4 regions of the Cytobacillus solani genome follow, and region 4 is predicted to be linked to each of the others. Evidence: riboswitches for the same ligand, from Rfam matches in the RefSeq annotation. Region 4 holds a riboswitch; each other region holds the start of a gene.

Region 1 (7,706 bases), 460 kb from region 4:
TTATTAGGAGATGATGCACCAGAGATTTTATACTGGGCAGGAAAAAGACTTGCACGTAAATATCCTATGGAAACTTTTGATGAAATTTCAGCGTTTTTTCAACAAGCAGCTTGGGGCAGCCTAACGATCATTAAAGAGTCAAAAAATGAAATGGAGCTGGAATTATTCAGCCCATTAATTAAACAGCGCTGCAGGGAAAACAGTGAATCTACTTTTCAGCTCGAAGCTGGATTTATTGCACAGCAGATTGAGCTCCAAAAAGAAGTAATCTGTGAGGCATTTGAACATCCTAATAAAAAGAAAAAGGGAAAAATATACTTTACCGTTAAGTGGGATAAAAAGGATACCATTCAGCCCTAAATAATCATTCATGTAAAAAGCTTTCAAGCATTCGAATGCTTGAAAGCTTTTTTACTAGGATATAACTGGAGAACCTGAAAGCTGAAAGGCCTCATGCAATACTTCAACTGCATGAATCATTTCTTCATGCTCTATGACCGTAGATACCTTGATCTCAGAGGTGCTGACCATTTTAACAGCAATATTATTCTCCGCCAATACTTCAAACATTTCAGCTGCTACCCCTGGGTTTGAAACCATTCCTGACCCCACAATCGATACTTTGGCAAGTCCAGCCTCTGATTCTATCCGTTCATAATTCAGCTTCTTCTTACTGTCTTCTAGTACATGAATCGTTTCTGCCAAATCTTCATTTTTAATTGAAAAAGATAAGTTAGTCAATTGTTCTGCTAGTGTGCTCTGTATAATAATATCTACATTTATATGATTTTTGGCTAATTCAGTAAAAATTACAGATAGCCCTGTTAAGGAATTCGGCATGCCAATAACAGTTACTCTCGTAATATTATCTTCAAAGGCTACTCCCCGTACTACTAAATTTTGTTCCATTGCCGCTTCCTCCTCAATAATCGTACCTGCTTCTTTTTCTATACTTGACCTGACTTCTAACAGTATTTGATAGTTTTTGGCAAACTCAACTGCTCTTGGATGTAAAACACCTGCACCTAAATGGGCAAGCTCTAGCATTTCGTCATATGATACCGCCAAAAGCTTTCTTGCATCTTTAACATAGCGGGGATCTGTTGTAAAAACACCAGTCACATCCGTGAATATTTCACATTTATCCGCATTAAGTGCCGCAGCCAAAGCTACAGCAGTTGTATCAGACCCGCCTCTGCCTAGGGTTGAAATAGCCCCTTCCTCCGTTATTCCCTGGAATCCAGCCACAACAACAATTGTCCCCTCTGCCAGTTCTTTTTCTACTTTTTCTGTATTTATACCTATTATTCTAGCATTCCCATGAACAGGCTCTGTCTTAATTCCTGCCTGCCAGCCAGTGAGAGATATAGCTGGATACCCTCTTTCTGTTAATGCCATTGCTAATAATGAAATGGTGATCTGCTCCCCAGTTGTTAAAAGCATGTCCATTTCTCTTCTGCTCGGCTGTGAAGAAATTCCTTTTGCGAGATCAACGAGATGATCAGTCGATTTTCCCATTGCTGATACGACGACAACAACATTGTTTCCTTTTTCTCTTTCCTCGATTACCCGACTTGCCACGCCTTGAATTTTCTTAGCATCTCCTACTGAGGTTCCACCAAATTTCTGCACGATTACTCCCACTTTATTCCCTCTCTCTGCCTTTTCTTGTGGCTGATTTCTTCTTACTTATACTCATCCTCTAAAACCTATTTAGTACGAATGAATTTTGGGCATAGAAAAAAGCAATGAGAATCTATCCCATTGCTGTGAGTCACCCGTATAAAAAGACATACGTGCACACAGTGAGATAGCTCTCCAAGATATTAATTATCTTGACAATCTTGCATTTATTAAATGCAAAACCAGCAAAGAAAGCGATGAGACTTTCTTCACTTCGGCAAACATTCCCTTTCAAAGCTTTTCATTGAAGCTCATTCTTCTCCAAGCCTTTACTTATGAAGTTTGCACCTCTACCTTCACTTTAACGTTATAAAGTGATATTAAATTTTCAGTAATTATAGCATATTCATTTTTTTCAAACAATACTATTCTTGCAATTTTTTCATTAATTCCTCCGCTACATTTACCGGAATGCCAATTTGTGTGAACTCTTCGATCGTTGCTTCTTTCATTTTCTTTATAGATCCAAACGTTTTTAACAGCTGTTTTTTTCGTTTTTCGCCAATTCCCGGGATATCATCAAGCATCGATTGAAATGCACTTTTTCCACGAAGCTGTCTATGGAAGGTGATTGCAAAACGATGTACTTCATCTTGAATCCTTTGCAGCAAATAAAATTCCTGGCTGTTTCGTGCCAATGGAATGATTGCAAGCGGATTTCCGTATAGGAGCTGGGATGTCCGATGCTTCTCATCCTTAACTAGTCCTGAAATAGGAATATCTAGATTCAGCTCATTTTCTAGTATATCTCTTACCGCTTCAACATGCCCTTTGCCTCCATCAATAATGATTAAATCCGGGAGAGCCAAGCCTTCCTTCAGCACACGTGTATAACGCCTGCGAACAACCTCCCTCATAGATTCATAATCATCAGGACCTTGGACAGATTTTATTTTGTATTTTCGATATTCCCTTTTTTCTGGTTTGCCGTCGATAAAAACAATCATCGCAGAAACTGGATCTGTTCCTTGAATATTGGAATTATCAAATGCCTCAATTCGGTGCGGGGTATAAATTCCAAGCTGCTGACCTAGGCTTTCTACCGCCTTAATCGTTCGATCCTCATCACGCTCAATTAGAGAGAACTTCTCCTTCAATGCTATCTTCGCATTTTTATATGCAAGCTTTACCAATTCTTTTTTCTGTCCACGCTGAGGGACTAAAACTTTAACCTCCAAAAATTCTGCTGCCATTTCAGCATTGATGGAGTCTGGAACCAAGATTTCACGTGGCTTAAAATGGTTGGCTTTTGAGTAAAATTGACCAAGAAAGGTCAACATTTCTTCTTCTGGCTCATTATGGATCGGAAACATCGATACATCACGCTCGATTAATTTCCCCTGTCTAATAAAGAAAACTTGTACACACATCCATCCTTTGTCGACCGCATAACCAAACACATCACGATCAGTCATATCTGTAGAAGTAATCTTTTGTTTTTCCATTGTCGCATCAATATGAGCAATCTTATCTCGAAATTCCTTTGCCCTTTCAAAATCCAGCTCTTCAGCAGCTGCCGTCATCTTCTCTGTTAAATCCTTTTTAATATCCTTATAGCCCCCGTTAAGAAACTTTGTAATCTCATCAACCATCTGTTTATATTCCTGTTCGCCTACCTCGTTCACACATGGTGCGAGACATTGTCCTAAATGGTAATATAGGCAAACTCGGTCAGGCAAGGTTGTACATTTCCTTAATGGATAAATCCGATCTAATAGCTTCTTCGTCTCATTTGCTGCTTGTACATTTGGATAAGGACCGAAATATTTCCCTTTATCTTTTTTTACTTTTCTTGTTGTAATCAGGCGCGGATGCCTCTCTGCTGTTAATTTAATAAAAGGATAGCTTTTATCATCCTTAAGCATAACATTATATTTCGGATCATATTTTTTAATTAAATTCATTTCAAGAATGAGTGCTTCCATATTGGAGGAGGTTACAATATATTCGAGGTCTTCAATTTCATTTACAAGCCTTAATGTCTTCCCGTCGTGTGATCCTGTAAAATAAGAGCGGACTCGATTTTTTAATACTTTTGCTTTCCCAACATAAATGATCGTCCCTTGACGGTCTTTCATTAAATAACAGCCCGGCTGATCAGGCAGGAGCATTAATTTATTTTTTATAATTTCATTCATCCGATGTCACCTCCCGAGGATATTCCTAAATTGATCATACAAAAATCCCCGGCTTAAATAAAGCCGAGGATTTTAATTATTTTTTTTTATGCTCTTTTCCCATAGATTGTTGTTTTTGTTAATGAATTTAGCCCGTTGATTTCCGCTACGGGCACTTGCTTTCCGCGGGGAGGAACGGGAGCCTCCTCGACGCTTTGCGTCTGCGGGGTCTCCCGCTCCCACTCCTCCCGCAGGAGTCAAGTGCCCTCCGCTCCAATCAACTCTGCAAATTTACAAAAACAACCTTATTTATTTACGCATGTTTGCTAAGAAGTTCAACAAGTGCTTCTTTCGGCTGGAAGCCAACAACCTTATCCACAACTTCTCCGTCTTTAAGAACTAGTAAAGTTGGAATACTCATCACACCGTATTTAGCTGCTGTTCCTTGATTTTCATCCACATCAAGCTTAACGATTTTTACTTTATCACCCATTTCAGCATCCACTTCTTCTAATACTGGAGCGATCATTTTACATGGTCCACACCATGGAGCCCAGAAATCTACAAGCACTGCGCCTGAAGCCGTTTCATTAGTAAAAGTTTGATCTGTCACATTTGTAATTGCCATATTTATTTCCTCCTAAAAAATTCTACTCAAATTCTAACGACAGTATATCATCGTTTATGTAATGATGCTATCTATTTGCTTCAAATTGTAATTTCCCCTTAAAGCCTTTTTAATATGCAGAACAATAGCAAAGCCCTACGTAATGAAGAAAACGAGCGGCACAGGCCGCCCGTATTGTTATTAAGCATTTACTAATATTTTTCGAAACTCTTCTGTTAGCATCGGTACAACTTCAAATAAATCGCCGACAATTCCATAATCAGCTACTTTAAAGATATTTGCTTCTGGATCTTTATTGATGGCAACAATTACTTTAGAATTAGACATTCCTGCAAGATGCTGAATCGCACCTGAAATTCCACATGCAATATAAAGATCAGGAGTAACTACTTTTCCTGTTTGGCCAATCTGTAAGGAGTAATCGCAATAATCCGCATCACACGCTCCACGAGAGGCGCCAACAGCACCATTTAAAACTTTTGCAAGCTCTTTTAATGGTTCAAATCCTTCTTCACTCTTCACTCCACGTCCACCGGCGATAATTACTTTTGCTTCGGATAAATCAACGCCTTCACTTGCTTTGCGCACAACCTCTTTAATAACGGTACGAAGATCTTTAATATCAACTGATAGAGAAGATGCCTCTCCAGTTCTAGATTCGTCTTTTTCTAATGGGCTAATATTATTGGGACGAATCGTTGCAAAAACTAAACCATCTGTAACGATTTTCTTCTCAAAAGCTTTACCAGAGTAAATTGGTCTAGTAAAAACTAAATTTCCGCCAGCAACTTCTAAGCCGGTAACATCAGAAATTAAGCCTGAATTTAATTTCGCCGCAACTTTAGGAGCAAGGTCCTTGCCTAATGATGTATGACCGAATACTAGACCTTCTGGACTTTCAGCATCAACAATTGCCATCAATGCTTGTGAGTATCCGTCTGGTGTATATTGCTTTAATTTTTCATCTTCAACTGTAATTACACGATCCGCACCATAGTGGATTAACTCTCCGGATAAAGCGCTTACAGAATCGCCAATTAGAACACCGACAACTTCTCCGCCTTCTGATGCTATTTTTGCTGCTGCTACTGCTTCAAAAGATACATTACGCAATGATCCATCACGGACCTCACCTAATACGATAATTTTTCTAGCCATTCGAGTTTTACCCCCTGCGTTCATATTCTTGAATATTCGATCAGACTACTTTCGCTTCTGTATGAAGAAGATTCACGAGTTCTTTTACTTGATCAGCAAGCTCGCCTTCAAGCACCTTCCCTGCTTCTTTCTTTGGCGGCAAATAGATTTCAATTGTTTTTGTTTTTGCTTCTACATCAGCTTCTTCAAGATCAAGATCATCAAGCTCAAGTTCATCAAGCGGCTTTTTCTTCGCTTTCATAATCCCCGGAAGTGAAGGATAACGAGGTTCATTTAATCCTTGTTGTGCAGTAACTAAAAGTGGAAGAGTTGTTTCAATAACTTCAGAATCTCCCTCTACGTCACGTACAACTGTTGCATTGCTTCCAGCAATATCCAGCTTCGTAATTGTCGTTACATAAGGGATATTCAGAAGCTCTGCTACTCGTGGTCCAACTTGGCCAGAACCGCCATCAATTGCAACATTACCTGCAATGATTAAGTCAGCATCCTTATCCTTTAAATATTCAGATAGAATTTTCGCAGTCGTAAATTGATCTCCATAATCTAAATCATCTTCTGTATTAATTAAAACGGCTTTATCTGCTCCCATTGCTAATGCCGTTCGCAGCTGCTTTTCTGTTTCTTCATTCCCTACAGAAACAACAGTAACTTCTCCACCTTGTGCATCACGCACTTGGATTGCTTCTTCTATTGCATATTCATCATACGGATTAATAATAAATTCTGCACCATCTTCATTTATTTGCCCACCTGAAATCGTGATTTTTTCCTCTGTATCAAAGGTTCTTTTCATTAAAACATAGATGTTCATGATTTCCCTCCTAATTATAAAAAGTGGAAGCCCTTCACCAGAGGCAGTAAATAGATACCCCTAGGTTCTAGAAGCTAGTAAGTGACAAATAGAAACATTTCACCACTTCAAAAGATTATGATAATTTATTGCATAAAAAGAGATAAGAATCTCCCTTTACAAACTATTATAATAGATAACTAGTTCTTTGAAAACGAATATTCATGCAATTTCTATTTGCCTGTAAACTTCGGTTCTCTTTTTTCGATAAAAGCTGAGATTCCTTCTTTTCCATCATTAGAAACGAACACTTCTCCAAAGAGCTCTGCTTCCTTTTTGACCCCATCTAGGAACTTGTCTGTTTTGGAATAATTTAATAGTTCGATTGCAGCTTTAATAGAAACAGGGCTTTTCTTGGCAATTTTCTTTGCCAATTTATAAGCATTTTCTAAAAGCTCGCTTTCCGGATACGCATGGTTGGCTAATCCGTATTGAACAGCCTCTAGTCCTGTGATCGGCTCACTCGTAAACAGCATTTCAGCAGCTCTTGCAGCACCGACATATCGAGGCAAACGCTGAGTCCCAGCAAATCCAGGTATTAGTCCTAGCTGCAGCTCTGGCAATCCTAGCTTTGCATTATCCGCAACTAGCCTGAAATGGCATCCCATTGCAAGCTCTAAACCACCGCCAAGAGCGGCCCCATGAATGGCTGCAATAATAGGCTTTGGAAATCTTTCCATTCGTTCAAAAAGGTCTTGCCCATATGTAGACAATTTAGCGAATGCATCGCCCGTTTCAATTGTAGTGAATTCCTTAATATCAGCTCCTGCAGAAAAGAATCGGCCCTCACCCTGAATCAAAACCACTCGAATCTCATCATTTGATTCTACTTCATCAAGTACAGCAGATAATTCCTTTAACACGCCTGATGAAAGAGCGTTTGCAGGCGGTCTGTTAATCGTAATCGTTGCAACCATATCCTGATAAGACCAATTTAAAAATTCCATTTCCATCCCCCTTTTTGGCTGACTGTGCTAGCTCCTCATGAACCCATTAAGAAGTAACTTGTGAACCGGGTCTGCTAAAGCTGTGATGTCATACTTTTGATCATTCATCACCCATGTGGTAGCTGTCTCGTCCATCGTACCAAAAATCATCTGCCTAGCCAACCTTATATCAAGAGTGGAAGAAAATTCGCCGCTTTCTTTTCCATTCATTAAAATTTGTTCGATTAAGGCAAGATACCCTTTTAGCACTTCATTTATTTTATGACGGAGATCTATGTTTGATTGTCGCAGCTCTAATTGAGTGACAATTGCCAGATGCC
Region 2 (7,706 bases), 760 kb from region 4:
TAGATCTAGCCAAGGCAGTGGATTGGGCCTTTCCATTGCAAAAAGCCTAATTGATATACAGAAAGGGAAATTTATGATTCAAATTGATGGGGATTTATTTAAATCTATCATCTGTATCCCTAAGCATAGTAATGAGTGAGTCATTAATAAATAACATTTAGTTGGCTTGTTTCACGTGAAACAAATAGGATGTAAAGTAAAACTGCGGATTTCAAATGGATGATTTAATGTTCGGCAAAAAAGGGCCTAATTCATAAAATTAGGCCCTTTTTGGTATAAATAATTTAATACTATGAGCGATAAAGAACTGGGCTGTGTAATAGGTGGTCATAATTAGGACAGATGCATAGGGGATGTCGGATACAAAGCGATTCCACGCTAGTATCGAATCAGAGATAACGAATAAAATACTCCCAGCAATTGCCCACTTATTACCGGTCATAACGGCAGACCAAGCCATCGCAGAAATGATAATCGTATATACAATAACTGGAATGAATAAAGCACTATTGCCTTTTTCGATAAGAGATTCGGTAAGAATTAGACCAATAAAAATGGCATAGAAACTGATAGGAATAATGGTCAAAACACGGATGAGGGAAAAACGCCACTCCTTAAAGAACCCAATGATATAAAAAATATGACCTATTAAAAAGGCAGATAGTCCTATCAGGAACCAATGAAGTAAACCATCGCCAAACATACAAAACAATAGTCCCGCTAAAATAATCCAACCGGTGAAGGAGCGGTTTCCCCGAAATTGAAGAAACCCATAAGTAATGATTAACCACATTGGAATTAACTTGAAGAGAAGATTAAGAACAAGAGGTGCATCCGGAATAATAAAAATATATAATGCACTCGAGACTAAGATGAGTAATGGTAAAGACAACCGTTTCAATTCGTCACACCTTTCTATAAGTTAATTTTTATCAATATATTAGACTATTCTCCATTTAATACCAGACTCTTTGGACATCCTTGGAATTTATATCATTTATTTGAGAAAGCTTGCTTAGCAAATTTTTTTATACCTTCCACTTGACCTTAAAGTAACTTGAACCTGTAACATAGGATTAAAGGAGTGAGGGATTTGAGCAAACTCATGACAATACAGGATTTTTCCGAGAGAACGGGTATTTCCAAGAGTGCTTTGAGGTATTATGAGTCAAAAAATTTACTGCGTCCAGCAGGTAGGAACTCCAATGGGTATCGAGTATATTCTGAGACCCAAGTTGCAATCATTAAGCTAGTTTCCAGTTTACGTTTGGCTGATGTACCGATTAAGGACATCCAAGTATATCTAAAAGAGAAAGATGAAAATATACGAAAAAATATGATGGATGATTGGACTGTAATGATAAAGAAAAGGCTTGATATCTTGAATGTAAGTTTACGATATTTAGAAAGCGATTCTATGAATGATCAAATTTATTTGATCGAAAAAGCTGATGAAAATATCATATGGTTCTCAGCAGAGTCTGAAACTGGGAAATTCGGAGAACACTTTATAAAAAGAGGAAAAGAACTTGAAAAGTTAAATATTCCGATAAAAAGTTGTTATTTAAAATATCTATCGGGCAAAGACTTGATTAAAGCACATATAGGCTTTGGCGTACCATTCGGCATCCCAACAAGCGGATTATCTGAAGTTGAATTAGTAGAACACCTAGCTTCATGCATATATATTGCCTTGTCATTTAATGCTCCGATGACTGAAATACAAAATGGCTATTGGAAATTAATTAACTATGCAAACGAAAACAAATGGATTCCAACAGGTTCCATACTAGAATGGTATCGAGGGGATGACTTCTCAAATCTTGATTTATTAATGCCAGTCACTAAATTGGAAAAAGGGAGGATATAGTAAAATGTTTAAAAATGAAGAGCTGGCTGTTAGAATAGTAGAATTGAGAGGGGACTATTATCAAATTGGCTTGGAACAAGGCAAAGAATTAATGTCATTATCAAGCTTTCAACAAATAGACCATCTAAGGGAATTGACTACTAATTCTAATGTACAAAAGTCTAAGGAAATACTAGAGAATATTTCCCCGAAACTTTTTCAGGAACTGAGTGGCTTGGCAGAAGGATTAAATATGGAATTAGATAGTACAATAAAACTATTTAGTGGGTACGATGTAGTATTCCCAGAAATGGGGTGTACTACATTGGTAAACGACGGCTATTATGTACGTAATTATGATTTTAGCCCGGAAATGTACGATGCAAGACTTGTATTTATGAGGCCATTAAATGGCTATACTAGTGTAGGGTTTAGTCAGCAAGTAATCGGAAGACTTGATGGGATGAATGAAAAGGGGCTCGTTGTAGGGCTGCATTTTGTAAATAATGAACACAGGGACGAGGGCTTTATTGCAACGACCATTGTTAGAATGCTGCTTGAACAGTGTGCAAATATTGAGGAGGCAATAGCCTTCATCACTGATATCCCTCATGGTTATTGCTACAATTACTCCATTACAGATAAAAGTGGAAAAAGTATACTTGTAGAAGCTTCTCCACAACAACAGATCATAAATTTTGCAAATCCTCTAATATGTACGAATCATTTTGAATCAGAAATATTAAGAAGCAAAAACAGAATAAATATACAAGGCTCAGTAAAACGGAAGGAATATGTGAGTTCCTTACTAACTGGGGAGCTATCTCCAATGTCTGTTTATCATCATTTTAATGATTCAAGTTCCCCATTATTCTTTAAACACTATAAAGAGTACTTTGGTACGTTGCATACAGTTGTTTATTCGCCAAAGGACTTAAGCATCATAATTGGTGTTGGAGAGAATTGTAAACCGATAGTATTTTCTCTTAAAGAATTTATGGAGGGGAGATTGATTCTTCCTGAATATATGAAAGGGGCAATCAATCAAGTTTCCCTATAAGTAAAAAAAGGCTAAAGTACACTGACTAAAAAATGTGCACTTTAGTCTTTTTAAATTGAAATAGAATCCTTCAAAAAGGAAACTATATTCGATATGTTATAAAAGATTTGTTCATTAACGTATTCCTAGGAGATATTCCTTTTCTATTATTATTTCTCTTTATGATTTATCTGTCATTTCCTCATAGTAATAAGTATGAGATGAAAGGGCATACTAAAGCTTTTCCAGAAAAAAATAAACCTTGTTTTTTCGAAGGAAGATGATTATAGTAAAATGGTAATGACAACTGTCAAGACATCAGGGGGGTAAATATCGTGACAGAAAAGACTATTTCACAGAGAAAGCTTCTTGGCATCGCAGGACTCGGATGGATGTTTGATGCACTGGATGTTGGGATGCTTTCGTTTATTATTGCAGCACTGAAAGTAGAATGGGATTTGACACCAGAACAAATGGGGTGGATCGGAAGTGTGAACTCAATCGGGATGGCTGTTGGAGCGCTCGTTTTCGGTCTATGGGCAGATAAGATTGGCAGGAAGAATATATTTATTATTACCTTGTTATTATTTTCTATTGGTAGTGGTCTTTCTGCATTAACAACTACCCTTTTTGCTTTCTTAGTTCTACGCTTTTTTGTTGGCATGGGGCTCGGTGGAGAATTACCTGTCGCATCAACTCTCGTTTCAGAAAGTGTATCAGCGAAAGAACGCGGGCGAGTGGTTGTATTACTTGAAAGCTTTTGGGCATTTGGCTGGTTAATTGCAGCACTTATTTCATATTTTGTTATTCCGTTATTTGGCTGGAAAGTGGCTCTAATCCTTAGTGCTTTACCTGCTTTTTATGCCATTTATTTACGGTTGAATTTGCCTGATTCACCGGCATTTTCGCCAAAGAAAGCAGAGAAACGGTCCATTCTCCAAAACGTCCGGGAAGTTTGGTCGAAGAAATACGCACGCTCCACTTTCGTACTTTGGATTGTTTGGTTCACGGTCGTTTTTTCATACTATGGGATGTTTCTTTGGCTGCCAAGTGTCATGGTGATGAAAGGATTTAGTATGATTCAAAGTTTTGAATATGTATTGATCATGACTCTAGCTCAGCTGCCTGGCTATTTTTCAGCTGCCTGGCTCATTGAACGAATGGGAAGAAAGTTTGTGCTTGTCACTTATTTGCTAGGGACGGCAGGTTCAGCCCTTGTTTTCGGTCAGGCAGAAACAACTGCAGTCCTTATCGTGTCGGGTATCTTTTTATCATTCTTCAACCTTGGTGCATGGGGAGCTTTATATGCATACACCCCTGAACAATATCCGGTTGTCATTCGTGGGACAGGCGCTGGTATGGCTGCAGCAATTGGACGTGTTGGTGGGATTCTTGGACCGCTCCTTGTTGGCTCACTTGTTGCTGCAGGTCATTCCATTGGTTTCATTTTTGCACTGTTTTGCGCAAGTATTGTCGTCGGTGTGATTACACTTGCCTTTTTAGGGAAAGAAACACGGCAGACAGAATTAACCTAGAAGAAAGTGTCCAAAAGTTAAAAGATAGGTACCAAGTCTTTTACCTTGATTAAAGATTAACAATAAATTTTTCGTGAGAAGAATGTATATATTTTCATTCAGATTCAATTGGTAAATAATAACCATTCCCTTTAATACAGCATTTGGGGATAAGAGAAAACAACGAGATATTGACTATTCTAAAATAGTATTATAAAGTTAGGAACGTAATAATTTCATATAACAAATCCTCATCAACCGATGAGGTAGAGGTCGCAGTTTTTATCAGTAAGGCGGACGAGATGCAGGGACATCACTTGACTCCGTTTGAAAGGAAAAGCTGCCGAAGCGTGCTTGTTTCTCTGATTAAGCATGCTGGGGCTGTCTCCAAATAGGAACAGAACTGTCACGATTGGCCCTACCAGCCATTCGTGTTGGGCTATCTTTCGGAAGGTATGATGCGGGCTATTTTTAATGTCACCTGAATCTACTTCGGTGGCATTTTTTATTCCAAGCTCCTTCCAGATTAGACAAGCTGATGGGTCTTCAGTTAGGGCCTTGTGCTAGAAAAATTGAAGAAAAGGAGTAACATCGATGAAAACAGCAGAAGTAAGAAAAGATAAATTAAGTAAAGGTACAATTTCTTCCGAAAAAGAAAATACCGGCTTAAAACGCAGTTTAAAATCACGCCACTTGACAATGATTTCTCTAGGCGGAACCATTGGAACAGGTCTCTTTCTCGCTAGTGGCGGAGCAATCCACTCCGCTGGTCCCGGAGGAGCTATACTATCCTATCTTGTGATTGGGATTATGGTCTATTTCTTAATGACAGGTCTTGCGGAAATGGGTGCCTATATGCCTGTTGCAGGAAGCTTTAGCACGTATGCCACTAAGTTTGTCGACCCATCACTTGGATTTGCACTTGGCTGGAACTATTGGTATAACTGGGCGATAACTATTGCAGCAGAATTATCAGCCGTCACGATGATTATGAAGTTTTGGTTCCCTCATACGCCTTCCATTATTTGGAGTGCAGTATTCTTAGTAATCATGTTTTTATTAAACTATCTATCAGTAAAAGGCTTTGGTGAAACGGAGTATTGGTTCGCCTTAATTAAAGTGGTTACTGTAATCATTTTCATTATTATTGGTATTTTAATGATTTTTGGAATCTTAGGTGGTCAGGTAATTGGTTTTAAGAATTTTACGGTTGGAGATGCACCGTTTCATGGCGGCTTTATGACCATGCTTGGGATCTTTATGGCTGCTGGCTTCTCCTTTCAAGGCACAGAATTACTTGGTGTTGCTGCAGGTGAAACCGATAATCCTAGTAAAGCAATTCCAAGAGCTGTAAAATCAGTATTTTGGCGCATCCTTCTATTCTATATCCTAGCGATTTTTGTAATTGGTTTAATCATTCCTTATACAAATGAGAATCTTGCAAGCAGCGATGTAACGGTTAGCCCATTCACGATTGTTTTCCAAAAAGCAGGAATTGCTTTTGCTGCTTCCGTAATGAATGCAGTGATCTTAACAGCTGTGCTGTCTGCCGGTAACTCAGGCATGTACGCTTCCACACGTATGCTATGGAATTTGGCCCGTGAAGGGAAAGCACCTAAGTTTCTTGGAAAATTAAATAAAAGAGGTGTTCCTGTAAATGCTTTGATTATCACATCATTAGTCGGAACACTTGCATTCTTGGCTTCATTATTTGGTGATGGTACTGTATATGTTTGGCTGCTAAACGCTTCAGGGATGTCAGGGTTTATCGCATGGCTTGGAATTGCCATTTGTCACTATCGATTCCGCCGGGCATTTGTTGCTCAAGGAAAAGACTTAAACCTCTTGCCATACAAAGCAAAATTATTTCCATTTGGCCCAATTTTTGCCTTTGTGGTTTGTGGCTTTGTCGTACTAGGACAAAACTATTCGGCATTTCTAGGAGATCATATTGATTGGAACGGTATATTGGTTTCTTATATAGGATTACCTTTATTCCTTATTTTATGGCTTGGGTACAAATTTACGAAAAAGACAAAATTGATCCCGTTAAAGGATTGTGATTTATCAAATTGACTTTATTGCACGCAGCAAGCGTGCTTTTTTTTATGCTTTATATGTTTTAGTTATATAAAAAAACTTTAAGGTTGTCTTGGCTATCAATGGTGGCAAACAGAACATTTTTTACTTCAGTCTGATATAAACTTTTTAAATTAGAAACAACCCATTCTTCACTCTTTTGAATTTGTTTTAATTCCTTGAAGTTAATTTTCCCTTCTTTAATGATGGTCTTTGGAAAATCGAATGGCTGTGTTTCCATCTGAATCGATGAAGGGGTTAAAGGTTCGTATTTTGGATCCAAAAAAACAGAAAATTTCCCATCTGCCTCCCAAATGGCTAAGGCTACTTTCTTTACATCTTCTATTTTTTCTTCTCGTAATTCTTCTAATAACACATCTAGAGATATCCTTGCTTTTTTTAATCCGTTATAGATGATTTCTCCATTCTCAACAATGGTTATTGGTGCAGGGGTAATCAGTCTTCTAAACCATGCCCATTTCAGGATTGTAAAAATGCCTCCAAGATAGAAGACCACCAATACAATGGTTGTAATGATAGACCCTTTGAGACCTAGATTTTCATCAGATAGAGGGTGAGCAATAATGTTTCCGATGACTAATGCAATTGCAAAATCGAGAGGTCTTAACTGGGAGATGGCACGCTGGCCCAATACTCTCGTTACAATTAATAAAAAGAAAAAAGCAACAATAGCTCGAAGAATCCACTCAAAGCTGGTAAGCGTTTCTTGGCCTTGGAAAAAATCCATATAAGACACATCCCTTACAAAATACTATTACATAGTTTAACACTGATGTTATTTTAATAAACGGCAATTCATTTAAAGTAAAATGTAAAAAGAAACGGGAATAACGGAGTGTATCCATATGTATTTTTGGAGTGGTTTAAATAGGATTTATCACCAGTTAAAAACCAAGATGATTTCTCTACCCCTTATCTATTTTTAAATTAACAGACAAGGGGATCATTTCATTAATTAATGCTTAGTTTTTCTAAAGTATGAAAAGCTAAGTAGGCTTGGATCATTGGGAAGGTTTGTAGCCGTTTTTATCCTTGTAAATACCTTTAATCTTCTTGCCTTCTACAAATGAAGGTACATTTAGCTCTAGTAAATCGTAAATAGTAGGAGTGATATCTAAATTAGACATGGAGTTAATCTGTTTCCCTTTGTAAAAGTCTGTCCCGATAGCCATAAAAACAGGTCTTAGCATGTTTCTATCTGCAT
Region 3 (7,706 bases), 670 kb from region 4:
AGTCGATACACGTGTGTCGCCTAGAAAAATCGTCACTGTATCTTCAGTATCGCCACCGATTTCATCGACCATATCATCATTTTCATTTATTAGGGTTTTTCCCTTGTAAAGCTGTCCATTCTTAATTGTCCATTCTCCCGGATATTTAACATCTATATATTTATATGCTAAAGTAAGATCCGCTTTTGCCTTTTCTAGCGCAAATCCCTTAATTCCCTTTGTTATTTCTTGATTAACAACTACTCCTATAATCGTTGATAACGAAAGTATAATCGCCAGAACCATCATATTGATCTTCATGCCTAATTTTAATTTTTTCAACTCAATCACCTATTTTTATAGACTTGGTTTAAGATTTTACTAAATCTTACCGCAATTCATTCTACTATACTATGACTTTTCTCATTCCCACCATTCTCCTAGATTAAAAAAAGAAGAAAAATCATCATTACTGAATGATTTTTCTTCTCCTAATATCGACATTATTTGACATAGTTTGATAAGTTTTATTAAAAACCTAGATTGCCCTCAAAGTACGTTTTAAAAACTCCCTCGTACGTTCCCCAGTTGGGTGATTAAAAATCTGGTCAGGGCTTCCTTCTTCTGCTATAACCCCTTTGTCCATAAAGACCACTCTGTCAGATACTTCTTTGGCAAATTCCATTTCATGCGTAACGATTAGCATCGTCAGACCTGTCTCAGCAAGCTCTTTCATGACCTTAAGAACTTCTCCTACCATCTCTGGATCAAGCGCAGACGTTGGTTCATCGAACAGCAGCACATCTGGTTCCATCGAAAGGGCTCTAGCGATAGCAACCCGCTGCTTTTGCCCCCCAGACAGCTGTCTGGGCTTCGCATTCACAAACCTGTCCATCCCAACCACTTTCAAGTATTTCAGCGCTACCTTTTCCGCTTCTTCCTTCGAGCGCTTTAATACCTTCATTTGGCCGATTACACAATTGCCTAGTACGTTATGATTATTAAATAAGTTAAATTGCTGAAATACCATTCCTAATCTTCTTCGATAGGCATGAATATCATGCTTATCATCGAGAATATTTTCACCATGATAAATAATTTTTCCGCCGCTCGGTTTTTCTAATAGATTGACACAGCGAAGAAGTGTGGATTTCCCTGAACCTGAGGAACCAATGATGCAGACGACTTCTCCTTTATTCACTGAGAAATGAATATCTTTTAATACTTCATGGTTTCCAAAGGATTTACTTAAACGCTGAATATCAATGACTGTCTCCATACCATTCTCCTCCTTCCCCATTATTGCCCGATCCCTTTATGTTCTCCAGCTTCAATCTGAGCCTGATTGCCTACGACTATATAATTATCCGGACCATCAAGCTTTCTTTCAAAGTAGCGCAGAATTAAAGTGACTGCATATGTCAAAATGAAATAAATGATACATACGATAAAGAATGCTTCGAAATATCTAAAGTTATTGCCTGCCACCGTTTTCGTTTGGAAGAATAACTCAGTAACGGAAATGACACTTAGGACCGCTGTATCTTTTATATTAATGATAAATTGATTGCCTGTTGCTGGTAAAATATTGCGGATAACCTGTGGCATCACTACATGAGTCATTGTTTGAACATGATTCATTCCAATGGCTTGGGCTGCTTCATATTGTCCAGTATCAACTGAAATAATCCCCCCACGGACAATTTCAGCCATATATGCACCTGTGTTGATTGCTACAATAACGACCCCTGCAATAATCGGGTTCATTTGCCAGCCAAATGCTGCAGCAGAACCATAATAGATAACCATTGCCTGTACAATCATCGGTGTGCCACGGAAAAATTCTATATACACGGATAGGATGATGTTAATGAATTTTAAGAAGCCTTTCTTCGCTCCTTTTTCAGGTATTGGAATGGTGCGGATGATGCCTGCCAATAACCCGATCAATGCCCCAAAAATAGTTCCGATCAATGCAATCAAGAGGGTTACGCCTGCTCCGCGCAGAAACATCGGCCAGTTTGTTTCAATAATTTTTATAATCCATTCAAAACTTAAATCCATTCGTATCCTCCCCTTAAACGTGGAAGCCGACTACATTGTGCTGATGCAGCCGGCTTCACAAACCATTATTCTGCCGCTGGCTGATTTTTAATTGCAGCATCCATAATACTGATGCGTTCTTCCTCAGAAATACCAGCCAATATTTCGTTAATTTTTGCTGTTAGCTCACTATCCTTTGCAATCCCAACTGCGATAGCCGTATCATCCTCAGACGTCTTAAATCCTTCAGTGAATTCAACCATCGCGAAGTTATCATTTGCAGCTGATGCACTAACTCCCTCTGGACGTTCAGAAACATATCCGTCAATAACACCCGATTCTAGCGCTACCCTCATAGCCGGAAAGTTATCCATTGCTGGCTTTTTTTCCACTCCATCAATTTGATCAATAACTGAATAGTGGAATGTATTTAACTGTGCCGTTACCTTTGCTCCTTTGAAATCTTGGATCGAAGTTGCACCTTCATACTTTCCGCCTTTTTTGACAACCATGATTAAATCCGATTTGTAGTAGTTATCTGAGAAATCAATGGTTTCTTTACGTTCTGCTGTCGGTGACATCCCAGCAATAATCGCATCGATTTTTCCTGAAGTTAGCGATGGTACAAGTCCATCCCATTCTGTTTTCACAATCACTAGCTCTTTGCCTAACCCTTCAGCAATTTTCTTAGCGATTTCTACATCATATCCGCCTGCGTATTCTGCATTGCCATCGATTTTAACGCCACCGTTTGAATCATCCATTTGTGTCCAATTGAATGGTGCATAGCCAGCTTCAAGTCCTACTTTAAAGGTATCTTTTTCTGATGATGATCCTGATCCTTCTGTCTTCTTATCTGAATCACCGCTTGTTCCACAGCCTGCTAATAGAATAATGGCTGAAAGAGATATCGCTAAAAATAATGATAGTTTTTTCTTCATGCTATTTTCCCCCTATTTATTTGATTTAATAGTCTAATATATGCTTGACCTCTTGCCTTTAGGCATTTTACTAAAAACAAAAAGCGACCTGAGATGAACTCAGGTCGCAACGTTTATAGTTTGCCCCAAAATCCCTCTTCTTTCCCTAAATGAGATAGCACAACTCAACAAACCGGGTAAGTTCATTGAGACAGTCCTGCAGTTCTTAACTGCAGACCCAGCAAGCAATACTGAGAATATTACAAGCTTCGGCGATATTTCCTTCTCTCTAGCATCCTAGCTTCTCAAGCTCCACTACAGACTATTAAATACCGCGCCTCTACCTCATCAGCAAAGATGAGGTCTTATTAAATTATATTCATTATCCTACAGTAGTAAGCCTATTCTGTCAACTCATCAAAATTGGCACTTGCTACCAAAGAACTAGATTCGTTGAACTCACCAGCTTGCCTTATGATCCTCTGCCCACCCTACAAAGGATTCAATCATTATCTTTTCCCCATCATTCGTTCGAATATAACCGTTAAATGTACCAATCATTTGGTGAACGGAGGAACGAATAACCCATGCGTTCGTTGCTGCTTTTCGCTCAAACAATGGCTGAAACGTTAGAGACACTTGATCCGTTTCAGCTGTTTTCAATGTCCAAGGCTTCAAATAATTGCTGTTATCATATTCCCAACTGATGTCTTCATTGATTTTGCTTAGCTTTCTGTCGACCACAATTCCATTCTCAGTCTGTCCAGTTCCATCCGTCCATTGACCACCGAAATTTAGGCCAACTGATCTTCCATTGACAATCCCCGCAGCTTGAGCCCAATTCCATGTCGAATGATAGGGCCAGACTCCCCTGCCAAAATCCAAGCATCCAAAGGCATTTTCGTTATTAAAGATGTATTCCTTCCTATTCCAATGAACTGTTCCAGCTGCAGGAAGTGCTGTTTGTTTTGACGTAAACTGAAATCGTGTTTCACTCCACGGCACAACGACATTAATCGATTCATGCCCACGTGGACGTTCAACTCGTACTTCTGCAACTAACGGCTTATTTCTTCCGCTAAAATGCGGGCAATGAACACGTATACTTGTGGAATCTCCCTTTTCTTCAAATGAAATAGCCATTTGCTTTCCCTCAAATTTCACGGAGGCATTCACCTCTTCAGGCATTTTACAGCCGAATCCAAATGGAACAATGGCTGTCTGCTCCTGAAAACTAAGACTCTGTAAATCTAGCACATACACAAATAAAACAGCAGCATAATCCAAATGAGAAATTGTGACTGAAAACAAGAACTCTGGGCTTGTTACACACCAATAATTCCATTTTTTCTTCCGCAGGAACCTTCCCGACACATTGCAATTAAACAGCGGCTGCCTTGCCCAGCCGATGCTGTTTTCGGCTAATCGGCCATTCTCATCACACATATCTACTCGTTCTGTTATTTCTCTTGCCATCCTCTTAACCCCTCATCTCTATGTATACTTCATACTGTAACTCTACTATCTTTTGCAAACTTAATATGCATTCAGTTTCCAATGCCGAATATTATTCAGGCATTTGTACAAATTATATATATTCTCGATTTATCGGAGTGATCAGTGTGTATAATTCATATTGGTTTCTAGCTCTCATTGTTTTTAGTATTTCCATTTTTATTTTTAATCTTTTTAAAAAAAGAAATACAGGAACCCTGTTCCTTTTATTAGCTATGATTGGACTCGGCTTTATAATTGAAACGGTCATCTTTACTTTTTTAGGAAGCTATGAATATTATCCTAAATTCGTTAAAGGTCATCCCTTTTATGACAGTAACTTAGGCGCCTTTGCCTCAAATGCATTTGCTTTGCCAGTTATTGCAACCTTCATTGCAACCTTTCATCTAAATTGGATTTGGATTTTCCTTTTTGCCGGTTTATTTGTCGGTATTGAGTGGTTATTTCTAGAATTGCAAATCTATTCACATAATTGGTGGCGGTTAGCATTTACAGGGCTTGGATTGCCATTCTACTTTGCTACTGCAAAGATTATTTATCAATGGATTTTGAATCATCCAAGGAGATTTAAACAGAACTTGATTCTTTATTTAGCCATTGTTTCTATTTCGTGCAGTGCCCACATTCTGCCAATTATTTTTTTCTCAAATCGAATATACAATCCTGGATGGTTTGAATATCTGGAACGTGATACCGTTGCTTTTGCAGACATATTCTTTTTAATCGATTCTCTTTATTACTGCCTAATTATTCATATCAACTGGAAAACAAAGTGGATAAAATATGCTTTAACAGGTTTCCTGATGTTTATAGTCAATCAGGTGCTATTAACTGCAGGAATCCTTCAAAGCCTTGTTTGGTGGGATCATTTATATTATATTGGTTTGTCCTTATTGCTGGTTCTGCTTACGAGTCTGATTAATAAAAGATTATTCATGAGATCCTATCTTGAATAAAATGTAAATAATTGAAAAATGTTATGTATACCTGCGTAAAGTAATTTCCGTAAGAGGTGCTCTGATAATGATAAATGAACACGATCCTTCTCTTGCAAGAATGAGTGTATTTGGAATCACGCATCTTCAAAAGCAAAGTCCCCTTATGATTGCTTGGTGGTCTGCTGTCTTTCCTGGTTTTGGGCATTATTTTCTTAACCACTACATAAGAGCAACCTTACTATCATTATCTGAGGTTTTTATTAATACGTTTGCTCACATTAATGATGCAATGATTTACTCCTTTTGCGGGAAGTTTGAACTTGCACAATCAGTTGTTCAGCCTAAATGGGCATTTGGCTATCTGATTATTTATATGATAACCATTTGGGATAGTTACCGCCTGGCCATTTACCAAAATAAAGTATTTGATTTAACTTGCTTAAAAAATGAACAAATCTCTCGTATAGGCATTTTCCCTTTGGAAATTCAATTTTTAGATAGGAAAAAACCAATCGTTGGCGCTGTTTATTCTTTTCTATTTCCGGGATTAGGGCAGCTATATATTCACCGGTTTGGATTAGCATTTTATGCAATGATTTGGTGGTGGATTTATCTATACTTTTCAAAGCTTCACGAGTCTCTTTTACAATTAATGCTTGGGAATCTCCAAGCATCAAACTTAATTCTGCAGCAACATTGGTTATTATTTATGCCTTCTGTAATGGGCGGAGCCATCTTTCATGCTTATACTACAACGATTGAACACAATAAACTTTATCGTATCGCACAACGTCAGTATCTTAAAAATCGTTACAGGAAAGATGATTTTCTTATCTTCCATAAGCAGGTGTAATTCTTATGATCATTATTGGAATGTTTGAACAATCGATTGAATTAGAGCAAGCATTAACTGTATTAGAGAATAGCTCTATTTCTAGGGATCAAATCCTTGTCGTATTTATGGACGATAAGCCTTCACCCATTCAGATCTCAGGAAGAACACAAAATATCCACTCCAATGCGTTTGAAATTGGCATGGCAAGCGCTACAGGGTGTGCAGTTATTGGTGCCAGTGTCGGATTTACATTGTATTTAGGACCAATTATTTGCGGTCTTCTTGGTGCACTTATTGGATTCACCATTGGATATGCCTTATATTATTTTCCAAATAAAAGCAAAGCTCAATCGAAGAAAACGAAAAAAATACCTGAAGTTGCCGTCATCATTCAATGTGCCAAAAGTCAACTTTCATTCATAGAAGATATCTTGTGGAAATACCAAGCAATTACAGTTGGGAAATCGCATTGAAATGATATGGATGCAAATTTGCACCCCCTATTTTATATAAATAAAAGCCGCCAACTTTAGTGGAATAAGGATTCCCTCAAACTGACAGCTTTCATGTTTAACTAACGTTTATCGATCATTATTCAAAGTATGCCCACTTATACTGGACGTTCCCTAATCCCGAGACATATACGCCCTTTAAATTATCCTTTTTCACATACACACTTGTTTTGAAGTAAAATGGAATAACGGGCATTTCATCCATGATAATCGCTTCAGCTTGCTTGAATATTTCTTTTCGTTTACTTGGATCTGTTTCAAGAGCCGACTGATCTAGCAAAGAAGCATATTCTTTATTCATCCAACCGGTATGGTTATTCCCAGCATCCGTTTTAAATATTTCTAAGAAGTTGATTGGATCATTAAAGTCCCCTGTCCAACCCATTCGAGCTACTTCGAAATCGCCATTGATGATTCCTTCATAATAAACTGCCCATTCTTTATTACTAAGCTCTACATTTATTCCCAAATTTGTTTTCCACATATCTTGAACGGCTTGCGCTATCTTGGCTTGGGCTGGATCCGTATTATAAGAAAGAGTAATGACTGGTAATTCCTCCACACCGGAATATCCTTCTTCTTTTAGCCCTTCTTCTAGAAGCGCTTTTGCTTGTTCAATATCCCCATCCTTGAAATAGCCCGTTTCATTTTCCGGAATCATTGAATTTGGAACAATCGCGGTTGCAGGGATTTCTGCGCTTTGTGTAATATTATCAACAATAGACTGGCGATCAATCGCATAAGACAGCGCTTTTCTAATTTTCACGTTATTAAAGGGTTTTTTCTTTAAGTTAAATTCATACCAATACGTACCAGCTGTAGGTGCAGCCTCTAGAGCTCCCTCTTGCTGCAAGGCAGGGATGGCTTCAAGCGGCAAACTGCCAGTCGGAGCACCCGCCCAATGTAATTCATCAGAATTAAACATGTTAAGCTCCGTATTCGAATCATTTAACATCACCATTTC
Region 4 (7,706 bases):
GAAAGCGTATCAAGGAATGACTGGGCATGAAAGAGGAGAAATTCCATTCCAGGATAAAGGTGAAATGTTTGCTGCTTTTAAGGATTCCTTAGAGCCTTATAGGAATAAACTTACTATGGTGCTTTTTCAATTTCCGCCATGGTTTGATTGCAAAAAGCAAAATGTAGATTATTTACGTTGGTGTAAAGCACAAATGGGCGATATACCATGTGCATTAGAATTCCGGAACCAATCATGGTTCCATCCTGCATTTAAGGATAAAACCATCCACTTTATGAAAGAGGAAGGATGGATTCATAGTATTTGTGATGAGCCACAGGCAGGCACAGGCTCTATTCCGATTGTGCTGGAACCGACGCACGAAGAAAAGGTTTTAGTGAGGTTTCACGGTCGTAATATTCATGGCTGGCAAAAGAAAAATGCTGATAATTGGCGAGAGGTTAGATATTTGTATCGATACAACGAGAGTGAACTTGCTGAATGGGCAGAATGGTTAAAGGTACTAGAAAAAAAGTGCAAAACGGTATATGCAGTTTTTAACAATAATTCAGGCGGCGACGCTGCTGACAATGCGAAACAGCTCATACAAATGTTAAATATTGAGTATAATGACCTTGCCCCTAGACAATTGGAGTTATTTTAAAATTCATTACACGCATTTCCATCCACTAGCATATTTTGATAGAGAGGGAAAGGAGTGTTTGATTTATGATTGACTTGAAACCTGTTGATATAAAGGGGCATACATTCCTATGCGTCTCCGTGGAATTGCCGAAAACAAATTTACTTGTAGTAACAAATGATAAAGGATATATTATGTGTGGGGCACTTGATGTCTCATTACTTAATGAGAAATTAAAGGATCGGAAAGTAATTGCTGGCAGGGCAGTGGGAGTAAAAACCATCGAACAGCTGCTTGAAGCACCATTGGAATCCGTCACGTATGAAGCGGAGTCGTTGGGCATTCATCGAGGAATGATAGGGAAAGAGGCTTTACTAAAAATGGTATAAAGGCATGCCAATGGAGCTGTTCACAAGATTTTGTGAAATAGACTTCAATTGGCTGCCTTTTTTGTTTTCTAATTTCAATATTTTTCGACATAATTAGAGTCTTACCTGTCACTTTTTAGCGAAAAAGGTTATTATAGTTAAAGGTGATAATGAATGAGAACGACATTGGAAAAACTTCGGAAATGTTATAGGAGTAATTTATGCGATTAGTGACAACCTCATCCGTAGAAGCTGGTACAATACTTGCGAAGACCATTTATAATGAAACAGGACAAATCTTGCTTAGTGAAGGTGTTGAGCTGAAGGAGAGTATGATTCAGCGCTTAAATTCATTAGGAATTAGTTATATTTTTATAAAGGATAGTCAAACGGATGATATTGAATACAAAGGAACACTATCCGATCCTATCCGAAGAAAAGCAATTCAAACAATAAATTCGACTTTTTTGGAGATCCAAAAGGATTCAAGTATATCCAGTTCATTTGTAGTTGAAAAGGCATCAAGACGTCTATCCGAATTGATTCGGTTTCTTATGACTGAGTTAGGAAGCAATAAAGAACTATTGAACTTACTTTCAGATGCTTATACATACGATAACTATATCTTCACCCATTCGTTAAATGTCACGTTATACTCATTAGCGCTTGGATTGGAGCTGAAACTTACGCCAAAGGAATTAGAAACATTAGGTTTAGGTGCTATTTTCCATGATATTGGAAAACTGCAGGTGCCGATAGATGTTTTGTTAAAACCAGGAAGATTAACGGAAGAAGAGTATGTTGCAATTAAAGAGCATGCGGAAGCTGGTTTTCAAATTTTAAGGAAGGTACAAACCATACCTCTCTTAGTTGCGCATTGTGCTTATCAGCATCACGAGCGTATTGATGGTTCGGGCTATCCTAGAGGAATTACTGGAAAAGACATTCACTTTTTTGGAAAAATCATTGCTGTTGCTGATGTATTTGATGCAGTAACATCGAATCGTGTCTATCGGAAAGCGATGCTGCCGCATGAAGGCTTAGAAATTCTATATGCAGGTTCTGGAACCTTATTTGAACAGAAAATTGTAGAAGCCTTTCGATTAGCTGTTGCCATCTATCCGGTCGGGATAACGGTAGAGTTAAATGATGGACGAAAAGGAATTGTTACAGGGCAAAATATAGGTTTAGGGGATCGTCCGATTATAAGAATTATGGAGCATAAAGGGGAACAAGTTCCACCATATGAATTAGATTTAAAAATTGAACTAAATGTGGTCATAGCGGAATGTGACACAGCCTTTTAATGCGTACAAAAGTTTAGAAAGATTTCATTAATAAAGAGTATTTTTTATTACGAAAATAGAATGGATACCTTCATTTTTATTATAGAACTTGTCACTAATCTATTATTCTGGTATAGTAATAAACAATTGAATAAACCTTATCATATCCGATGGGGTAGAGGTGCAGAATTTAAGAGTAAGCTGTGTGAGGATGACAACAAGGATCACAGCCTAAAGGGAATTTTGCCGAAGTAAATGAATTTGTGTCAACAATCATTTGCTGGGGTTACTTTGAATAAGGGTAATACTGTCATTATGAAGGACAAGCAGGAAATCTGCTTTACTAAGCCTTCATATTGGGGAGCTACAGGTCGTGATGGAGAATCTTATTACTTATAAGAGTAATGATAGATCACCTCTATCGTTACTCTTTTTTATTTTTTCTATCATTTATTGCATTAATTGGTACGATTCTAACATCAGATAATATAACGGAGTATTCAGCGTTCTCTGCATTTATGCAAATAATCCCGATGAATCTATATGTCTGGGCTACATTAGCAATGGTGTTCATTGTCGCATTCAAAGGGTTAGAAATTGGACCAATGAAAGTGCACGAACGGCATGCTGTAAAGGAAGGGGTGGTAGCAGACCCTACAAAGCCAGCTGCCGGGGAATTGAAAGATGATCTGCCGACAAGCACGAAAGGATCTGTTGGCGACTTGCTATGGTCAATCATTGCTCTTATTGTTGGAACAGTTGGAGCTATGCTTTGGACAGGAATTGCAGGGACCGAAGGAAGCGTGACAGTCTTAACAATTTTTGAAAATACAGATGTGACAAAATCACTCATTCTTGGTGGACTATTTGGATTAATTGTTACATTAGGATTTTTTATCCGCCAAGTCTTTGTTTTAAAGGGAGTGGGTGGACAAGTATTAGGATGGGGAGTTTGGGCAGGAACGAAATCGATGCTTCCGGCTGTGTACATTCTTCTATTTGCATGGGTGATTGCTGATTTAATCGGGCGTCTAGAAACTGGTAAATATTTAGCAGGTATTGCTGAGCGTACGAATTTAAATCCTTCATTTCTTCCCTTAATCCTCCTTGATTTTATAATAATAGCTGGCAGACGTTCGAAAGCCGAGTGGCAGAATATGCAAGTAGAATAAAAGAAAAGGGCTTTCTCTTGATGAGAGGGCCTTTTTATTGTTAAAAAAATAATGATAAGATATATTTTGAATAATTATAATTTTGCTAAAATATTGCTTTGACAGATTAATCTAAAAATATTATACTGTTTTTAGATTATATCAATTAGTCAGATAATACTAGGATTCATCATTATTTTTTTATTAGAAGGAAGAACTGACTATTTGCAGGGGGTAGATGTGAAAGGCAAACTGGTAAATGGACAGACAAAAAAACCTCAATACGATCTAAATGTTCAGAACAATCAGAAATAAAAGGGGGAGTAGAGATGTTTTTTAGAAAGAAAATTACTTCAGTACTTATGGCTTCGGCCTTGGTAGCCGGAGTATTAGCTGGCTGCGGCGGGGAAAAGGCTGGTACAGAGGGTTCAAAAGACTCTGGCGGAGGCGGAGATACAATTAAAATCGGTGCAAACCTGGAGCTATCAGGAGCTGTTGCTTCTTATGGGCAGGGGATTGCCGAAGGAATTGATCTTGCTGTTGAAGAGATTAATAATAGCGGCGGTGTAGACGGCAAGAAAATAGAAATCATTAAAGTAGATAATAAATCAGATGCTGCTGAAGCGACAAACGCTGCTATTAAATTGACAAACCAAGATAAAGTAACAGCTATCATTGGCGCAGCTACTAGTGGAAATTCAGTGGCACAAGCACAAATTGCCAACGATAATAAAACCATTCTACTATCTCCATCTGGAACTAGCCCGAACGTAACAGTTGGAACGAATGGAAAAGTAAATGAATTTGTATTCCGGACTTCTTTTATTGATCCATTCCAAGGAACTGTTGCAGCTAATTTTGCAGCCGGAGATTTAAATATTAAAAATGCAGCAATCTATGCGGATAATGCAAGTGATTATGCAAAAGGTCTAGCTGCATCTTTTAAGGAAACGTTCGAGGCTGCTGGCGGAAAAGTAGTTTCTGAAGAATCTTATGTAGCAAAAGATACAGATTTCCGTTCAACATTAACTCGTATCAAGTCAGCTAACCCTGAATTTATTTTTATCCCTGGCTATTATGAAGAAGTAGGCTTGATTATTAAGCAAGCACGTGAAATGGGCATTACGGTTCCTTTTATGGGCGCTGATGGCTGGGATTCTCCAATTCTTGTTGATTTAGCTGGTGCCGAAGCGTTAAATAACACATTCCTTACAAACCATTATTCAGCACAAGATCCAGATGAAACAATTCAAAAGTTTGTAACAAGCTTCTCAAAAAAATATTCTGGAAAGTCTCCTGATGCATTTAATGCTCTTGGCTATGATTCTGTTTATTTCTTAGTAGATGCAATGAAACGTGCGGGCGATACATCTGATGCAACAAAAATTAAGGATGCTCTTGCAGAAACAAAAGATTTATCTCTTGTAACTGGTGTCGTAACTGTTGACGAATTTCACAACCCAATTAAATCAGCTACTGTTTTAGAACATAAAGATGGGAAGCAAGTCTTCAAGTCTAAAGTGAATCCGTAAGATAGGGCTGGAGAAATGGGGGGATAATGTATCCTCCCATTTCCAATTTAAAGAGAGGAATTCCTGAAGTAAGACAGTTGTCCAGCTTCAGCGCCTAGCGCCTATTGGGCTTCCCTTCCCCTCCTACGATAAGTCAACATCGAATCGCTATCGCTCTTCGTGTTTCCTTTATCTCGTCGGGGACGGTCCAGCCCATACGGCGCTAAGCAAGGCGCTTACGCTTTTCTATTAAGGAGTGAATGAATATGGAATGGATACAGCAATTAATAAATGGTATTTCACTCGGGAGTATCTATGCGCTAATCGCATTAGGGTATACGATGGTATACGGAATAATTAAATTGATTAACTTTGCTCATGGCGAGGTTTTTATGATTGGAGCATTTGTAGGGTTTTATGCAATTGCTGGATGGGGTTTAGGCTTTTTTCCAGCATTACTATTAGCGATGGCCGTCTGTGCCATATTCGGTGTGCTAATAGAGCGTATTGCATACAGAAGACTTCGGAATGCGACTCGAATAGCTGCTTTAATTACAGCAATTGGATTATCTCTCCTCATTCAATATGTCGTGATCTATTTTCGGGGGGCACAGCCAGAAGCTTATCCAGATGCGTTGTCTAACAAAACGTTTGACTTATTTGGGGTGCAAATTAGCAGCCAATCGATTTTGATTCTTTCAGTTTCAATTGTCTTAATGATTTTATTGCAATTTATTGTCCACCGGACAAAAATTGGAAAGGCCATGCGTGCGGTTTCTCATGATATGGACGCTGCTCGTTTGATGGGGATTAATGTTAACACAACCATTTCAGCTACCTTTGCTATAGGCTCTGCTTTAGCGGGAGCAGCGGGTGTATTTTTTGGTGTATATTATACGAAAATTGAACCATTAATGGGGATTATTCCAGGCTTGAAAGCATTCGTTGCAGCTGTGCTAGGGGGAATAGGAATTATTCCAGGGGCAATGGTTGGAGGTCTAGTGCTTGGGGTGGTAGAAACGATTGTTAGTGCATTAGGCTATTCACTTTGGAGAGATGCTGCAGCATTTATCATTCTTATATTAATTCTTTTATTTAGACCGTCAGGCATCTTCGGTAAAAATGCAAGAGAGAAAGTGTAGGTGAGGAAGTCTATGAAAAAGGTAAAAGGATTTTGGCTCTTTCTAATTTTATCAATTGTGCTTTATGTAACGGTTCAACTACTCATCAACGCCGGTATCTTAAATCAATTCTATTCCAATACACTCATCTTTATTGGCATTAATATCATCTTAGCAGTCAGCCTTCATCTAGTCATTGGAATTACGGGGCAATTTTCTATCGGACATGCTGGATTTTTAGCAGTAGGGGCATATATTTCCGCCATATTCACAATGAAATTACAGCTTCCGTTCCCGATTGCGATTTTGGTGGGAGGGATTATTGCTGCATTAGCTGGTCTTATTGTCGGGATTCCCAGCCTGCGTTTAAAAGGCGATTACTTAGCTATTGCCACCCTAGGTTTTGCGGAAATTATTCGGATTGTTTTCTTGAATATTGACTATGTCGGTGGAGCGGCAGGTATGCAGGTTTCTCATTTAACCAATTGGACATATACGTTCATTTGTCTATTTATTACGATTGTAGTCATTATGAACTTTACAAATTCTAGACATGGACGTGCATGTATATCTGTTAGAGAAAATGAAATTGCAGCAGATGCAATGGGCATTAATACTGTATATTATAAAGTTATTGCCTTTGCCTTAGGCTCCTTTTTTGCCGGAATTGCTGGGGGACTGTATGCGCATAACTTCTATATTATCCAGCCAACAAACTTTGGCTTCTTAAAGTCATTTGATATCTTAATTTATGTTGTACTAGGTGGCCTCGGCAGCCTTTCAGGAGCAGTAATTTCTGCTATCCTGCTTACGCTTGTTTCAACCTTTTTACAGGACTATCCTGAAACACGAATGATCATCTACAGCCTGGTGCTCGTTATCGTTATGCTTTATCGCCCACAAGGTTTGATGGGAACACGGGAGATTACAGATATTTTTGGAAAATGGAAAAGCGTAAAGAGTGTGAAAGGAGGCAGTTAGTATGGGGAGTATGCCTTTGCTACAAGTGAGAAATACCGGCATTCAGTTTGGAGGACTGAAGGCTGTTTCGAATGTGAATATGGAAATCCATCGGGGAGAGCTTATTGGGTTAATTGGACCAAATGGAGCGGGAAAAACAACATGCTTTAATTTACTGACAGGTGTATATGTACCAACTGAAGGGTCGATTGAATTTGATGGACAAAAACTGAATGGATTAGCTCCTTATCAGGTTACAAGGAAAGGAATTAGCCGTACATTTCAAAATATCCGCCTTTTCAATGAGCTATCTGTGCTTGATAATGTGAAAGTGGCTTATCATTCCTTAGCTAAGCACTCAATAATAAGTTCGATCTTACGCCTTCCTTCACACTTTTCTGGTGAAAAAGAGATGGAGGAAAAGTCGATTGAATTTCTGAAAATTTTTAACTTAGATAAATATAAAGATGAAGCAGCGAAAAATTTACCTTATGGCCAGCAGCGAAGACTGGAAATTGCGAGAGCTTTAGCAGCGGGACCACGCCTCTTATTGCTTGATGAGCCAGCTGCGGGTATGAATCCGCAAGAAACACATGAATTAATGGAATTAATTGCATTTGTTCGTAAAAAATTTGATTTAACGATTCTTTTAATTGAACATGATATGAATCTAGTTATGGGAATTTG

What was found. Region 4 has a riboswitch for lysine ahead of FI644_RS13575 (Na+/H+ antiporter NhaC family protein). Riboswitches for the same ligand answer to the same signal wherever they lie in the genome.
Region 1: linked by a shared signal. The riboswitch ahead of FI644_RS15925 (aspartate kinase) and the one ahead of FI644_RS13575 (Na+/H+ antiporter NhaC family protein) in region 4 are both predicted to bind lysine.
Region 2: linked by a shared signal. The riboswitch ahead of FI644_RS10065 (amino acid permease) and the one ahead of FI644_RS13575 (Na+/H+ antiporter NhaC family protein) in region 4 are both predicted to bind lysine.
Region 3: linked by a shared signal. The riboswitch ahead of FI644_RS10520 (transporter substrate-binding domain-containing protein) and the one ahead of FI644_RS13575 (Na+/H+ antiporter NhaC family protein) in region 4 are both predicted to bind lysine.

Annotation. Positions count from the first base shown of each region.
Region 1 covers NZ_CP041305.1:3,176,402-3,184,107, reverse strand. Annotated here, with positions in the region: gene FI644_RS15930 (YslB family protein) at 1-360, shown strand, start outside; gene FI644_RS15925 (aspartate kinase) at 415-1,644, opposite strand; lysine riboswitch at 1,804-1,984, opposite strand; gene uvrC (excinuclease ABC subunit UvrC) at 2,049-3,821, opposite strand; gene trxA (thioredoxin) at 4,114-4,428, opposite strand; gene FI644_RS15910 (electron transfer flavoprotein subunit alpha/FixB family protein) at 4,609-5,586, opposite strand; gene FI644_RS15905 (electron transfer flavoprotein subunit beta/FixA family protein) at 5,627-6,400, opposite strand; gene FI644_RS15900 (enoyl-CoA hydratase) at 6,613-7,386, opposite strand; gene fadR (fatty acid metabolism transcriptional regulator FadR) at 7,414-7,706, opposite strand, start outside.
Region 2 covers NZ_CP041305.1:1,952,842-1,960,547, forward strand. Annotated here, with positions in the region: gene FI644_RS10040 (sensor histidine kinase) at 1-139, shown strand, start outside; gene FI644_RS10045 (lysoplasmalogenase) at 260-901, opposite strand; gene FI644_RS10050 (MerR family transcriptional regulator) at 1,094-1,870, shown strand; gene FI644_RS10055 (C45 family autoproteolytic acyltransferase/hydrolase) at 1,875-2,909, shown strand; gene FI644_RS10060 (MFS transporter) at 3,281-4,423, shown strand; lysine riboswitch at 4,662-4,852, shown strand; gene FI644_RS10065 (amino acid permease) at 4,997-6,478, shown strand; gene FI644_RS10070 (DUF421 domain-containing protein) at 6,525-7,229, opposite strand; gene FI644_RS10075 (alkaline phosphatase family protein) at 7,504-7,706, opposite strand, start outside.
Region 3 covers NZ_CP041305.1:2,049,516-2,057,221, reverse strand. Annotated here, with positions in the region: gene FI644_RS10535 (methyl-accepting chemotaxis protein) at 1-330, opposite strand, end outside; gene FI644_RS10530 (amino acid ABC transporter ATP-binding protein) at 518-1,258, opposite strand; gene FI644_RS10525 (amino acid ABC transporter permease) at 1,279-2,043, opposite strand; gene FI644_RS10520 (transporter substrate-binding domain-containing protein) at 2,109-2,963, opposite strand; lysine riboswitch at 3,111-3,293, opposite strand; gene FI644_RS10515 (DUF2804 domain-containing protein) at 3,402-4,418, opposite strand; gene FI644_RS10510 (hypothetical protein) at 4,565-5,413, shown strand; gene FI644_RS10505 (hypothetical protein) at 5,481-6,248, shown strand; gene FI644_RS10500 (hypothetical protein) at 6,254-6,703, shown strand; gene FI644_RS10495 (peptide ABC transporter substrate-binding protein) at 6,822-7,706, opposite strand, start outside.
Region 4 covers NZ_CP041305.1:2,716,131-2,723,836, forward strand. Annotated here, with positions in the region: gene FI644_RS13560 (DUF72 domain-containing protein) at 1-643, shown strand, start outside; gene FI644_RS13565 (YunC family protein) at 709-1,011, shown strand; gene FI644_RS13570 (HD-GYP domain-containing protein) at 1,212-2,297, shown strand; lysine riboswitch at 2,445-2,651, shown strand; gene FI644_RS13575 (Na+/H+ antiporter NhaC family protein) at 2,681-3,448, shown strand; gene FI644_RS13580 (ABC transporter substrate-binding protein) at 3,757-4,959, shown strand; gene FI644_RS13585 (branched-chain amino acid ABC transporter permease) at 5,205-6,080, shown strand; gene FI644_RS13590 (branched-chain amino acid ABC transporter permease) at 6,093-7,040, shown strand; gene FI644_RS13595 (ABC transporter ATP-binding protein) at 7,042-7,706, shown strand, end outside.